Regions from separate parts of the Geobacillus uzenensis genome, predicted to be linked through region 1. Evidence: predicted binding sites of a transcription regulator. Region 1 holds the regulator's gene; each other region holds the start of a gene.
What was found. The regulator LexA, encoded in region 1, represses DNA repair genes until DNA is damaged. The targets are predictions, from matches to a motif close to CGAACATATGTTCG.

Region 1 (4,231 bases):
ATGCTTGGAAGCGTTGGGCAACGTTTTCTGAGAACGACAAATTCAGTTCCCCGTCTAGGGAGATGTCGTTCGAGTCATACAGGACGATCAAGCGGCCAAGCTGCAAATGGCCAGCGAGTGACGCGGCTTCGCTCGCCACCCCTTCCATTAAATCGCCGTCGCCGCAAATGGCGTACGTATAATGATCGATTATATCAAACCCGTCGCGGTTGTATGTAGCCGCCAAATGCCGTTCGGCCATCGCCATGCCGACTGCCATTGCGATTCCTTGGCCGAGCGGACCAGTCGTCGCTTCCACTCCCGGCGTATGGCCGTATTCCGGATGCCCTGGCGTTTTGCTTCCCCATTGGCGGAACTGCTTCAAGTCGTCCATCGATACGTCGTAGCCGCTTAAATGAAGCAAGCTGTAAAGCAGCATCGACCCGTGTCCCGCTGACAGGACAAACCGGTCGCGGTTAAACCAGTTTGGGTTCGCCGGATTATGGTTCATAAATTTCGTCCAAAGCGTGTACGCCATCGGCGCCGCGCCCATCGGCATGCCGGGGTGCCCGGATTTCGCCTTTTCGATCGCGTCAATCGACAGCGTTCGAATGGTGGTAATCGCTAATTCTTCGATCGAATGCGCCATCGTTTTCCTCCCTTTCATCAACATGGTGTCACTTACTATCATATAGAAAATTGACTTCCTTGTACAACGATATTTTCACTGTCAGAAAAAAACAGGGCGCTCCCGCCCTTCTTGCCCGCCGCTTAATGAAGGCGACGGCGCTGACTTTCCTTCAATTTTTTTGGCGTCACGTCATTGCCGTTCGGGTCGATGACCGTCACCGTATGAAGCATATCGGTCATCGCTTTGCGGAACGCCTGAATGTATTCGCGGCGCAGCTTTGCCTGCTCGATCGTTTCTTCCGCCGACAGGCCGGACGTTTTCGCCTTTTTGGCCAGTTCGTTGATGCGGGCTAATTTTTGTTTCGAAAGCATTGGTTATCTTCTCCCATCTGTCGCATCGCTATTCTGTTTTATCTTATTCGATCGGACAGGCTAATGGCAACGGAGAAACCTTGGCCGTCTTGCGCGGCCTAACGACGTTCCTGTTCGTCCATATACTCTTGATAGCGGCGATGGACAGTCGCTTTGGACGCCGCGTAGCCAAAGCTTCGGAGCGTCGCGGCGATGTCCGCAAACGTCAAGCCGCTCCCGCGCAGGCGGACGATCTCTTCGACCGGAAGCTCGATCCGATCGCGCCCGGCGTTTTCGCCACGGCGCGTTAAGTTCCGCTCCGGACGGTAGCCGCGGGCGATGGCCCGCTGCATGCCGCGCTTAATTTTCGCATTATGTATTTTCCGCTGGTACTCCTCGACGATGGCGATGATCGACAACACCATCTCATCAGCCTCTGACAGCGGCATCTCCCCGCGGTGGCTAGCGCTGTATATTTTCACTCCCCTTTTTTTCAGGCAGTGCAGCACCGCCATGCGCGCATGGCCGCGTCCGAGCCGCGTTTCATCTTGAATGAGCAAGGCGTCGACCGCCCCTTCTTCACAAAGCGCAAGCAGCTCGAGCACCCCGTCACGGTCAGCTTCGTAGCCGCTCGCCTGCTCGGCGATCACTTTAACGACGTCAAAGCCGCACTCTTTGGCTAGCTTCTCCAGTTCGGCGCGCTGCCGTACAAGCGACGTTTCCTGCTCCGTTTTATCCGTGCTGACGCGGCAGTAAATGACCGCCTTCATGGCCAAAGCACATCCCCCCCTTCTTTCTGTTACCGCTTGACAGCCAATGAGCCGTCTTGCTCTGATTTTAACACAGGAATGACGATTTGTTCACCGGCGGTGAGGCGCGCGCTCGGCAAACGATTGACATCGACCACCCAGCGGATAAATTCATCCGGCGACAAGCCGTGCGCCGGCTCATACTGCTTCGCCAACCCCCAAAGCGTATCGCCGGAAGCGACCGTTACCGTCATGTATTCTTTTTTGTCAACCGGGCTGCTGGCATAAACAAACCCCGCCAAAACGAGCGTGAGCAAACATGAAAAAATGAGGTAGTGCAGCAACGTTTTCTTCATCTCCCCCACCCTTTTTTTAGAATATGTGTTCGCTTTTTCTTCATTATAGCCAAGAACGTTTGTTTGCGTCAACAAAAAAATTCGAACTTATGTTTGTTTTTCTATTCCCCCCATGCTATAATGAAAGCAAACGATGTGGCAAGAGGTGTGAAAAGGGATGACGAAACTGTCCAAACGCCAGCAACAAATTTTAGAATTTATCAAACAGGAAGTGAAAACGAAAGGCTATCCCCCGTCAGTAAGGGAAATCGGGGAAGCAGTCGGTTTGGCGTCGAGTTCGACCGTCCACGGCCACCTTGCGCGCCTAGAAAGCAAAGGGTTCATCCGCCGTGACCCGACGAAGCCGCGCGCCATTGAAATTTTGGACAGCGATCTGACGAAAGAAAGAGAAAAAGAGGAGGTCGTTTCCGTGCCGGTGATCGGCAAGGTGACGGCCGGCCAGCCGATCACTGCCGTCGAAAACATCGACGACTATTTCCCGCTGCCGAAACGGCTCGCGGCCGGCGAGGAACAGCTGTTTATGCTTGAAGTGATGGGTGACAGCATGATCGAAGCCGGCATTTTGGACGGCGACTACGTGATCGTCCGCCAGCAGTCGTCGGCCAATAACGGCGACATCGTCGTCGCCATGACGGAGGAAAACGAAGCAACAGTGAAACGGTTTTTCAAAGAAAAAGACCACATCCGCCTGCAGCCGGAAAACGCCCATCTCGAACCGATCATCGTCCGCGACTGCACGATTCTCGGCAAAGTGATCGGCGTCTATCGCCTGATCGACTAAGGGTCCGGCCGGCGCCGCGCGCCATAACAAAAGCTGCCCCGTTTGTCGGGGCAGCTTTTCGATTAGTACAGCTCCATATATTGGTCCAACTCCCATTGATGGACCGTTGTCCGATACATATCCCACTCGATTTCTTTCGCTTCGACGAAATGCTCGAATAAATGTTTGCCGAGCGCTTGGACGATCACCTCGTCCGATTTTAAGTTGTCGAGCGCTTCGATCAGCGTTGCCGGCAAATCGACAATCCCTTCCTCGAGCCGCTCTTCTTTCGTCATGACGTAAATGTTTCGGTCAACCGGCGCTGGAGGAGTGAGCTTGTTGCGAATGCCGTCAAGCCCGGCTGCCAACAGCACAGCCATCGCCAAGTACGGGTTCGCCGCCGGATCGACGCTGCGCACTTCAATGCGCGTGCTCATGCCGCGCGAAGCTGGAATGCGGATAAGCGGGCTGCGGTTGCGCGCCGACCAGGCAACATAACATGGCGCCTCATAGCCCGGAACGAGCCGCTTGTACGAGTTGACCGTCGGGTTGGTCACCGCTGTAAAGTTCGGCGCATGCTTCAGCACGCCGGCGATAAACTGGCGGGCCGTATCGCTCAACTGCAAATCGCCGTTCGGGTCAAAAAAGGCGTTTTCGTTGTTGCGGAACAGCGACAAGTTGCAGTGCATTCCCGAACCGTTAATGCCAAAAATCGGCTTCGGCATAAACGTCGCGTGCAGCCCATGTTTGCGGGCGATCGTTTTAACGACGAGCTTAAACGTTTGAATGTCGTCGCATGCTTTGATGGCATGGGCGTATTTAAAATCGATCTCGTGCTGGCCCGGGGCGACTTCATGGTGCGACGCTTCAATTTCAAAGCCCATCTCCTCAAGCTCAAGCACGATATCGCGCCGGCAGTTTTCCCCTAAGTCGGTCGGCGCCAAGTCGAAGTAGCCGCCGCGGTCGTTCAGTTCCATCGTCGGACGGCCATTTTCATCGAGCTTAAAGAGGAAAAACTCCGGTTCCGCTCCCAAGTTGAACGCCGTAAAGCCGAGCGCTTCCATCTCTTTCAACACGCGCTTTAAATTGTAGCGCGGGCAGCCTTCAAACGGCGTGCCGTCCGCATTGTAAATGTCGCAAATAAAGCGGGCGACTTTTCCTTTTTCCGACGTCCACGGGAAGATGACAAACGTGTCCAAATCCGGATACAAATACATGTCCGATTCTTCGATGCGGACAAACCCCTCGATCGAAGACCCGTCAAACATCATTTTATTATTGAGCGCTTTCTCAAGTTGGCTGATCGGGATTTCGACGTTTTTGATCGTCCCCAAAATATCGGTGAATTGCAGGCGAATGTACTTGACGTTTTCTTCTTTGACGATGCGCATAATGTCTTCGCGCGT
Region 2 (4,231 bases), on a different contig from region 1:
CGCCTATGACCAAGTCGTCCATGACGTATGCCGGCAAAACTTAAACGTCTTTTTCGCCATCGACCGCGCCGGACTTGTCGGTGCTGACGGCGAAACGCATCAAGGGGTGTTTGACATCGCCTTTTTGCGTCATGTGCCGAACCTTGTTTTGATGATGCCGAAGGACGAAAACGAAGGCCAGCATATGGTATACACGGCCATCCGCTATGACGGCGGGCCGATCGCCATGCGTTTCCCGCGCGGCAACGGGCTTGGCGTTCCGCTTGACGAGGAGCTAAAAGAAATTTCGATCGGCACATGGGAAGTGCTGCGCGACGGCAGCGATGCAGTGATTTTGACGTTTGGGACGACGATTTCGATGGCGCTTGAGGCGGCTGAACAGCTGGCGAGAGACGGCGTGTCGGTGAAAGTCGTCAACGCCCGTTTTCTGAAGCCGATGGATGAAGCGATGCTTCACGAACTGCTCGCGAGCCGTCTTCCGATCTTAACAATCGAAGAGGCGGTATTGCAAGGCGGTTTCGGCAGCGCCGTGCTTGAATTTGCCCATGACCATGGCTACCACCAGGCGGTCATTGAACGGATGGGCATTCCGGACCGCTTTATCGAGCACGGAAGCGTCAGCGAGCTGCTGCGCGAAATCGGGCTGACGGCCGCCCATGTCGCTGACCGCATTAAAACGATCATGCCAAGAAAACAGAAAAGGGCTTGAGACAGATGAAAGGAAAGAAAGAACGGCTCGATGTGCTGCTTGTCGAACGCGGGTTGGCGGAAACGCGGGAGAAGGCGAAGCGGGCAATCATGGCCGGACTCGTCTATTCCAACGATGTCCGGCTCGAGAAGCCCGGGGAAAAAGTGCCGGCTGATATCCCGCTTCAAGTGAAAGGCAACCCGCTTCCATATGTCAGCCGCGGCGGTTTGAAACTGGAAAAAGCGCTGCGCGAGTTTCACATTAGCGTCAAAGATAAAATTGTGCTTGATATCGGCGCGTCGACTGGCGGATTTACGGACTGCGCGCTGCAGCACGGGGCGAGGCTGTCGTACGCCGTTGACGTCGGCTACAACCAGCTCGCTTGGAAGCTGCGCCAAGACGAGCGTGTTGTGGTGATGGAGCGGACAAACTTCCGTTACGTGACGCCGGATTTGTTCGCGAAGGGGCTGCCGGAAGTGGCGGTCATTGACGTGTCGTTCATTTCGCTTCGGCTCATTTTGCCTGTCGTCAAGACGGTGATCGTGCCGGGCGGCGATGTGATTGCCCTTGTCAAGCCACAGTTTGAAGCCGGCAAGGAAAACGTCGGCAAAAAAGGGATCGTCCGCGATCCGGACGTCCACCGGGAAGTGCTTGAGTCGATCATTCAATTCGCCTGCGCCGAAGGGTTCGATGTCCTCCATTTATCTTATTCGCCGATCACCGGCGGCGACGGCAACATTGAGTTTTTGCTTCATGCCGTCTATCCCGGGGGAGATCGGGAAGGCGAAAACCGTCTTTCAGCGCCGATCGCGCGCATCGTGAACGAGGCGCACGATCGCTTGCGGAATGGGGAACGGGAACCAGATGCTGAATAATATCTTCCGCGGAAACGGACGGAACCCCACAGGCCGGAACGGCCAGAAAACCGGCATCTTTGAAAGCGAGGAGGTGGCCCGATTTGAACAAAGGACAAAGGCATATTAAAATTCGCGAAATCATTATGAACAACGACATCGAAACGCAAGACGAGCTCGTCGACCGGCTGAAAGAAGCCGGCTTTAACGTTACCCAAGCGACCGTCTCACGCGACATTAAAGAGATGCAGCTCGTCAAAGTGCCGATGGCCAACGGCCGCTACAAATACAGCCTTCCGTCCGACCAGCGCTTCAATCCGCTGCAGAAGCTGAAGCGGGCGCTTGTCGACGTGTTCATTAAGTTGGACGGAACCGGCAACTTGCTCGTGCTGCGGACGTTGCCGGGCAACGCCCACGCCATCGGTGTTTTGCTCGACAATTTGGATTGGAACGAAATCGTCGGCACGATTTGCGGCGATGATACGTGCCTGATTATTTGCCGAACGCCGAAAGACGCAAAAAAAGTGTCCAACCAGCTGCTGTCCATGCTCTAACCGAGGACCGGCCCGACGTTCCGCCCGTGCTAGGGAGAGGGAAAACGGGAACGGTCCTTAGTTGTCAATTCGAACGTATGTGCTATAATAAAGATTGCGATGGACAAGGCATGCGCCATTCGAACGTTCAAGGGGTGATGGAATGCTCGCCGAGCTGTCGATTAAAAATTTCGCGATTATTGAATCGTTATCGTTGTCCTTTGACAAAGGGCTGACAGTGTTAACCGGCGAAACAGGGGCGGGCAAATCGATCATCATCGACGCGATTCATCTGTTGATCGGCGGGCGCGGTTCCGCCGAATTTGTCCGTTTCGGCGCGGAAAAGGCGGAAATCGAAGGGCTGTTTTTGCTTGACGATGAGCGTCATCCATGTTGCCAAAAATGCGCCGAGGTCGGCATCGATGCGAGCGAAGGGATGGTCGTTTTGCGCCGCGACATTTTGGCTAACGGCAAAAGCGTCTGCCGCATTAACGGCAAGCTGGTGACGACCGCCGTACTGCGCGAAATTGGAGCGACGCTTGTCGATATTCACGGCCAGCATGAACATCAAGAGCTGATGGATCCGTCCCGCCACTTGCCGCTTCTTGATGAATTCGGCGGCGCGGAGGCGGCTGAAGCGCTCGCACGCTACCGCGCTGTGTATGAACAGCATGAAGCGCTGGCGAAAAAGTTGAAAAAGCTGAGTGAAAATGAGCAGCAAATGGCGCATCGGCTCGATCTATTGACATTTCAGTTGCGCGAAATCGAACAGGCGGCACTCGAGCCGGGAGAAGACGAGCGGCTGATGGAAGAAAAAGTACGCATTGTCAATTTTCAAAAGATATATGAAGCCATCCAGAAAAGCTATGGGGCGCTTGCCGGCGAAGGGCGCGGCCTTGACTCGATTCGAGAGGCGATGAGCCACCTCGATGATGTCGCTGCGATGGATGCTGCGCTGAAGGAAGCGCACGAAACAGTCGCCAACAGCTACTACTTGCTTGAAGAAGTGATGTACAAGCTGCGCGACCAGCTCGAGGAACTTGAATACGACCCGGCGCGGCTTGACGCCATCGAAAGCCGCCTCGCCGAAATTCAGCAGTTAAAACGGAAATACGGTGCAACGATCGCTGATATTTTGCAATATGCTGAGGCGATTGCTGAGGAAATCGAGACGATTGAAAACCGCGAGACGCATGTGCATGAACTTGAGCGGCAGCTTGCGGCGGTGACGGGCGATTTGCTGATTGAGGCGAAACGCGTAACCAACGTCCGGCAGACGTACGCTCGGGAGCTGATCGAGCGCATTCACCAAGAGTTGAAAGATTTGTACATGGAGAAAACGCAGTTCGACATCATTTTTGCGAAGCGTGAAGGACCGCTCGATGCCCCGTTAGTCGACGGCGTGCCAGTCAAGTTTCACGAAGATGGCATCGACGTCGTCGAGTTTTACATTTCGACGAACGTCGGTGAGCCGTTGAAGCCGCTCGCGAAAGTGGCTTCGGGCGGTGAATTGTCACGGATCATGCTGGCGTTGAAAACGATTTTTTCCAAACACCAAGGGGTGACGTCGATTATTTTCGACGAGGTGGATACGGGCGTCAGCGGCCGCGTCGCCCAAGCGATCGCCGAAAAAATTTACCGCATTGCCAGCGGTTCACAAGTGCTTTGCATTTCTCATCTGCCGCAAGTGGCCGCTATGGCGGACACCCATTTATTGATCGCCAAAGAAACGGACGGAACGCGGACGAAGACAGTGGTGAAAAAGTTGGATGAGGAAGAGAAGGTGAAAGAAATCGGACGGATGATTTCCGGCGTCGAAATGACGGAGCTGACAAAACAGCACGCCAAAGAGCTGTTGGAACTGGCGGCCAAAATGAAACAATAACAGTTCGTTCAACGCGATGCCGCTCCACCTGACGATGGGCGTTTCCCCCGCCAGGCCGTCTGATCCGACGGCAGGCGTTTCCTGTGCTGCCCGGATGCAAGGCTATCCATTCCGGGCAGCTTTTTTTATAAGTGCCGCGATTATATTTTCCCCTGTTCAGGCAAAATTAAAACTGTAACCGTTTTTGCATGGTGTAGGCGGGAGCGAGGAGAGTGAACGACATTGAATAAAGAAACGGCGCGAAAAATCGCAGGAGTGCTTCTCCTTGGCA
Region 3 (4,231 bases), on a different contig from region 1:
AATCGTCCACCGTCGCCTTAAAAGGATCAACCGAAGAGGAGCAGTTTACAACTGCTTAATATGAAATAACAGCGGACGCAAATGAAAGCCTGGCCTCCCCGGGCTTTTTTTTTTATGTATAAAAGGAAAAAGATGGCGCATCCTATAGGCGTAGGGAGGCGATGGGATGGAAAAGAGAAACGACGATCTGCCGGAGTTGATGCCCGCTGAATTTCGCGTCAGCACAGACCTCCACTTTGAGCAATGGTGGATGAATGAAGAAACGTATGCGGGCAATTCGGTCGGTGAACATACCGCGCTTGAGCAGGCCAATGAATATTTAGCGGCCAAGGAGATCGGCCAAACATTTGAAAACTCATAACACCCCCATGACGATTGTCATGGGATTTTTTTGTGCTAAAAAGCCCACTAATCTTTTTCAAAATATAGAAAAATATAACTTCTAGTGGTATGATAGGAATAGTGATCCAGTTGATAGGAAGGGGATGAACCGATGAAAGTGAATGAGTTTATCGTGTTGAAACATTTCGTCGTGAGCCGTTATACTATGGCGATTCTCCCGTACCTGTTGAACAGTGATGTCTATGCAAAGGTCATTGAGGAAGACGGCGAATATATTGTCAAAAAAACGCCAACCGATATCATTAAACATAGCTGCGACTATTACGGCTGCAGCTTCCAAGGCAGAAAAGAAGGAACAAAGGCGTTGATCGGCATCACCCACAAAGCGCCGATTGCCATCGAACCGGCCAATGGAATTTACGTCTTCCCGACTTCTTCCCCAAGAGATTCCGGCTGCGTTTGGCTGTCCCATATGCACGTCTATCAGTATGAACCTGCCAAATATGAGCGAACCGTCGTCTATTTCCGCAATGGAAAAAGCGTATCCCTCGATGTTTCCTATAAATCCTTTGTCAATCAATTATATCGAACAGCCCAACTGCGGACGAAATTGGCGGATCGAATGGAGGCGAGAGAACGCAAACTCCAATACCTATTCCGCATGCAGCAGGAAAAAGATGTGACAGAGCATGAATGATAAAAAATGGGTTTTCACAAAGAAGAGTTCAAATGGCACGGCCGGGCGTGTAAAATAAAAGTATAAACGGCATTTGAATGGAGAAAGATGCATGAATATGGAAACGCTCAAACAATGGTTCACGCTCGATCACGTGCTTTCCTTGCTTGAACATTACCGCTCATTTGGCGTGTTTCCCGGCATTGCCGCGACGCTGCTCGAGTCGTTTTTTCCGATTTTGCCGATGGTCGTTTTTGTGATGGCGAACGCCGCTGCATTCGGATTGTGGAAAGGGTTTTTCATTTCATGGCTCGGCGCCTCGCTCGGTTCGCTCATCGTGTTTTGGCTGACGCGAAGAATCGGCCAGCAGCGTTTCTTTCGTTTTGTCCGCCGCCACCAAAAAGTCCGCCGGTTCATGCACTGGATCGAACGGCACGGATTTGGCCCGCTGTTTTTGCTTTATTGTTTCCCTTTCACCCCATCGGCGCTCGTCAATATTGTCGCCGGGCTGTCGGGCATCAGCCGCCAGCAGTTTGTGCTCGCGGTGTTGCTCGGAAAGATGATCATGATTTTTACAATCAGTTTTATCGGCTATGACATCGTGGCGCTCGTTCGGCAGCCGTTGCGCACGGCTGGCATTGCCGCGGTCGTCTTGTTGCTTTGGTACGCAGGAAAACGGGTAGAGGCGAGATTTTCGCTGACGGAAAAACAAAGCAGCGAGGGGGGCGGGGAGTGACGAAAGAAAAGAAAAAGGAAAAACGAAGGCAGCGCTGGCCATGGCTGGCCGCCATTTGCTTCATCGCTGCGCTCCGTTTTTTTGTTTTCAGCAGCTATATGGTAGAGGGAAAATCGATGATGCCGACGCTGCAAAGCGGCAATTTGCTCATTGTCAATAAGCTGCGTTACGAAATCGGGTCGATCCACCGATTCGACATTGTCGTTTTTCATGCCAACCAAAAGAAAGATTATGTAAAACGGGTGATCGGGCTGCCAGGGGATCGAATTGAATATAAAAACGATATATTGTATATCAATGGAAAACAAGTGGAGGAACCGTATTTGCGGCCGTATAAGCAAACATTGATCAGCGGCAAGCTGACGGGCGATTTTACCCTTGAAGAGGTAACTGGGGAAAAACGGGTGCCGGCCGGCTGCATTTTCGTCCTCGGCGACAATCGGCTCGGCAGCTGGGACAGCCGCCATTTCGGCTTTGTCAAAATCAGCCAAGTCGTCGGTAAGGTCGACCTCCGTTATTGGCCGTTTGGACAGTTTGCTTTCCGCTTCTAGGGCAACGGCTTACTTTGGCACGGTAGCATTTTCGTGCTCAAAAGCCGGTGAGAGGAAAGCTTTTTTCTTTGCAGAAATTTGCCGTCCGGAGCTTGCGGTTGGCAACGAGGGGGAGGGCGGAGTTGCCTTGGGATCTTTTTTTGCTGTTTCATTGTTGTAATAGATGAGCGGGGTGGAAATCACTCGTCAAATACGAACGTTTGTGCTAAAATGGAATAAATATGAAGGAAATGAATGGTGGTGATTGCGATGTCGCTGCGGTTTTTGCTTGGGCGGTCGGGAAGTGGAAAAACGGCTTTCTGCCTTGAAGAAATTCGCCGCCAGCTGCAGGAAGATCCAAAGGGAAGGACGGTCGTCTATCTTGTCCCGGAACAAATGACGTTTCAATGTGAATACGCGCTAATACATACGGACGGAACAGAAGGGATGATCCGCGCCCAAGTGTTCAGCTTCCCGCGTCTCGCCTGGCGCGTGCTGCAAGAAACAGGAGGCATGAACCGTTACCACGTTCACGACGTTGGCGTGCAGATGATGATTCGAAAAATTATTGAACAGCGCAAACAAGAGCTGAAGCTGTTTGGACGTGCGGCAGAGAAAAGCGGTTTTGTCGAACAGATGCACGAGATGATCACAGAATGCAAGCGGTATTGCTTGACGCCGGATGAACTCCGCCGCCATGCCGGCGTGCTCGAGGGCGGATCAGGCCAGCCCGGCCGCCGGCTGCTAGCCGATAAGTTAAGCGATGTGGCGCTCGTTTATGAGGAGTTGGAACGAAGTCTTCTCGGCCATTATCTTGACTCAGAAGATTATTTGCGCCTGCTCGCCGAGCACATCCCCCGCTCCGGCTACTTGCACGGCGCCGACATTTATATCGACGGCTTTCATCATTTTTCCCCACAAGAATATATGGTTATTGAACAGCTGCTTCACCGCTGCCGGCGCGTCACCGTGTGCTTGACGGCTGACCGCCCTTACGATGAAGGGATGCCGGATGAGCTCGATCTTTTTTACTTGCCGGCGCAGACGTACCGCCAGTTGCGCGAGCTCGCTTTGGCCAATGATATTATGATCGAGCCGCCGGTCGTGCTTTCCGCAAACCGCCGCCATCAAGACGGGGCGCTCGCCCATCTTGAAGCGCAGTTTCACCGCCGTCCGCTGTTGCCGTATGAAGCGGAGACCGATGCGGTCCGCCTTTACGAGGCAGCCAACCGCCGCGCGGAAATCGAAGCGGTCGCCCGGGAAATCATCCGCCTCGTCCGCGATGAAGAGGCGCGCTATCGCGACATTGCGCTTATCATCCGCCAGACAGAAGCGTATCGCGACCTTGTGAAAACAGTGTTTTTTGACTTTGACATCCCGTATTTTATGGATGAAAAAGAGCCGATGCATCATCACCCGCTCATTGAACTCGTGCGCGCTGCTTTGGAGACGGTAGTGACGCGCTGGCGTTATGAGGCGGTTTTTCGTGCTGTCAAAACGGATTTGCTCTTTCCGGTTGACGGTGACTTGGCCATGTGGCGCGAGGCGGCTGACAAGCTCGAAAACTATGTGCTCGCCTATGGGGTGAAAGGCGAAAAGTGGACAAGCGGTGAACGTTGGACATACCGGCGCTATCAGGCGCTTGACGGGCTGAATGCGCCGCAGACGGATGAGGAGCGGCAGTTTGAGGACAAGCTTAATGAATGGCGTGACGCGCTGGCGGCCCCGCTCCGCCGGCTTGAGCGCCGTCTGCGCCGGGCTGCCGACGGGCGCGGTCTTTGCACGGCGTTATATCTCTTTTTAGAAGAGTTGCAAATTCCGAAAAAACTAGAACAAATGAGCGCGCAGGCGGAAGCGGACGGACGCCTTATCGAAGCGCGCCAGCACGAACAAGCGTGGAATGCGGTCGTCGACTTGCTCGACCAATACGTCGAAATGCTCGGGGCG

Region 2: recN (DNA repair protein RecN) is a predicted target of LexA. The motif match lies at 2,167-2,180, and genes of this name have one in related genera.
Region 3: addB (helicase-exonuclease AddAB subunit AddB) is a predicted target of LexA. The motif match lies at 2,499-2,512, and genes of this name have one in related genera.

The regions. Positions count from the first base shown of each region.
Region 1 covers NZ_NEWL01000006.1:461,477-465,707, forward strand. Annotated here, with positions in the region: gene tkt (transketolase) at 1-628, opposite strand, end outside; gene B9L21_RS09760 (DUF896 domain-containing protein) at 751-981, opposite strand; gene B9L21_RS09765 (recombinase family protein) at 1,080-1,730, opposite strand; gene yneA (cell division suppressor protein YneA) at 1,760-2,065, opposite strand; gene lexA (transcriptional repressor LexA) at 2,223-2,846, shown strand; gene glnA (type I glutamate--ammonia ligase) at 2,909-4,231, opposite strand, start outside.
Region 2 covers NZ_NEWL01000002.1:493,331-497,561, forward strand. Annotated here, with positions in the region: gene dxs (1-deoxy-D-xylulose-5-phosphate synthase) at 1-709, shown strand, start outside; gene B9L21_RS04010 (TlyA family RNA methyltransferase) at 715-1,563, shown strand; gene ahrC (transcriptional regulator AhrC/ArgR) at 1,647-2,096, shown strand; gene recN (DNA repair protein RecN) at 2,239-3,960, shown strand; gene spoIVB (SpoIVB peptidase) at 4,183-4,231, shown strand, end outside.
Region 3 covers NZ_NEWL01000007.1:151,923-156,153, reverse strand. Annotated here, with positions in the region: gene aceA (isocitrate lyase) at 1-59, shown strand, start outside; gene B9L21_RS12540 (hypothetical protein) at 167-361, shown strand; gene B9L21_RS12535 (competence protein ComK) at 494-1,039, shown strand; gene B9L21_RS12530 (TVP38/TMEM64 family protein) at 1,131-1,754, shown strand; gene lepB (signal peptidase I) at 1,799-2,305, shown strand; gene addB (helicase-exonuclease AddAB subunit AddB) at 2,555-4,231, shown strand, end outside.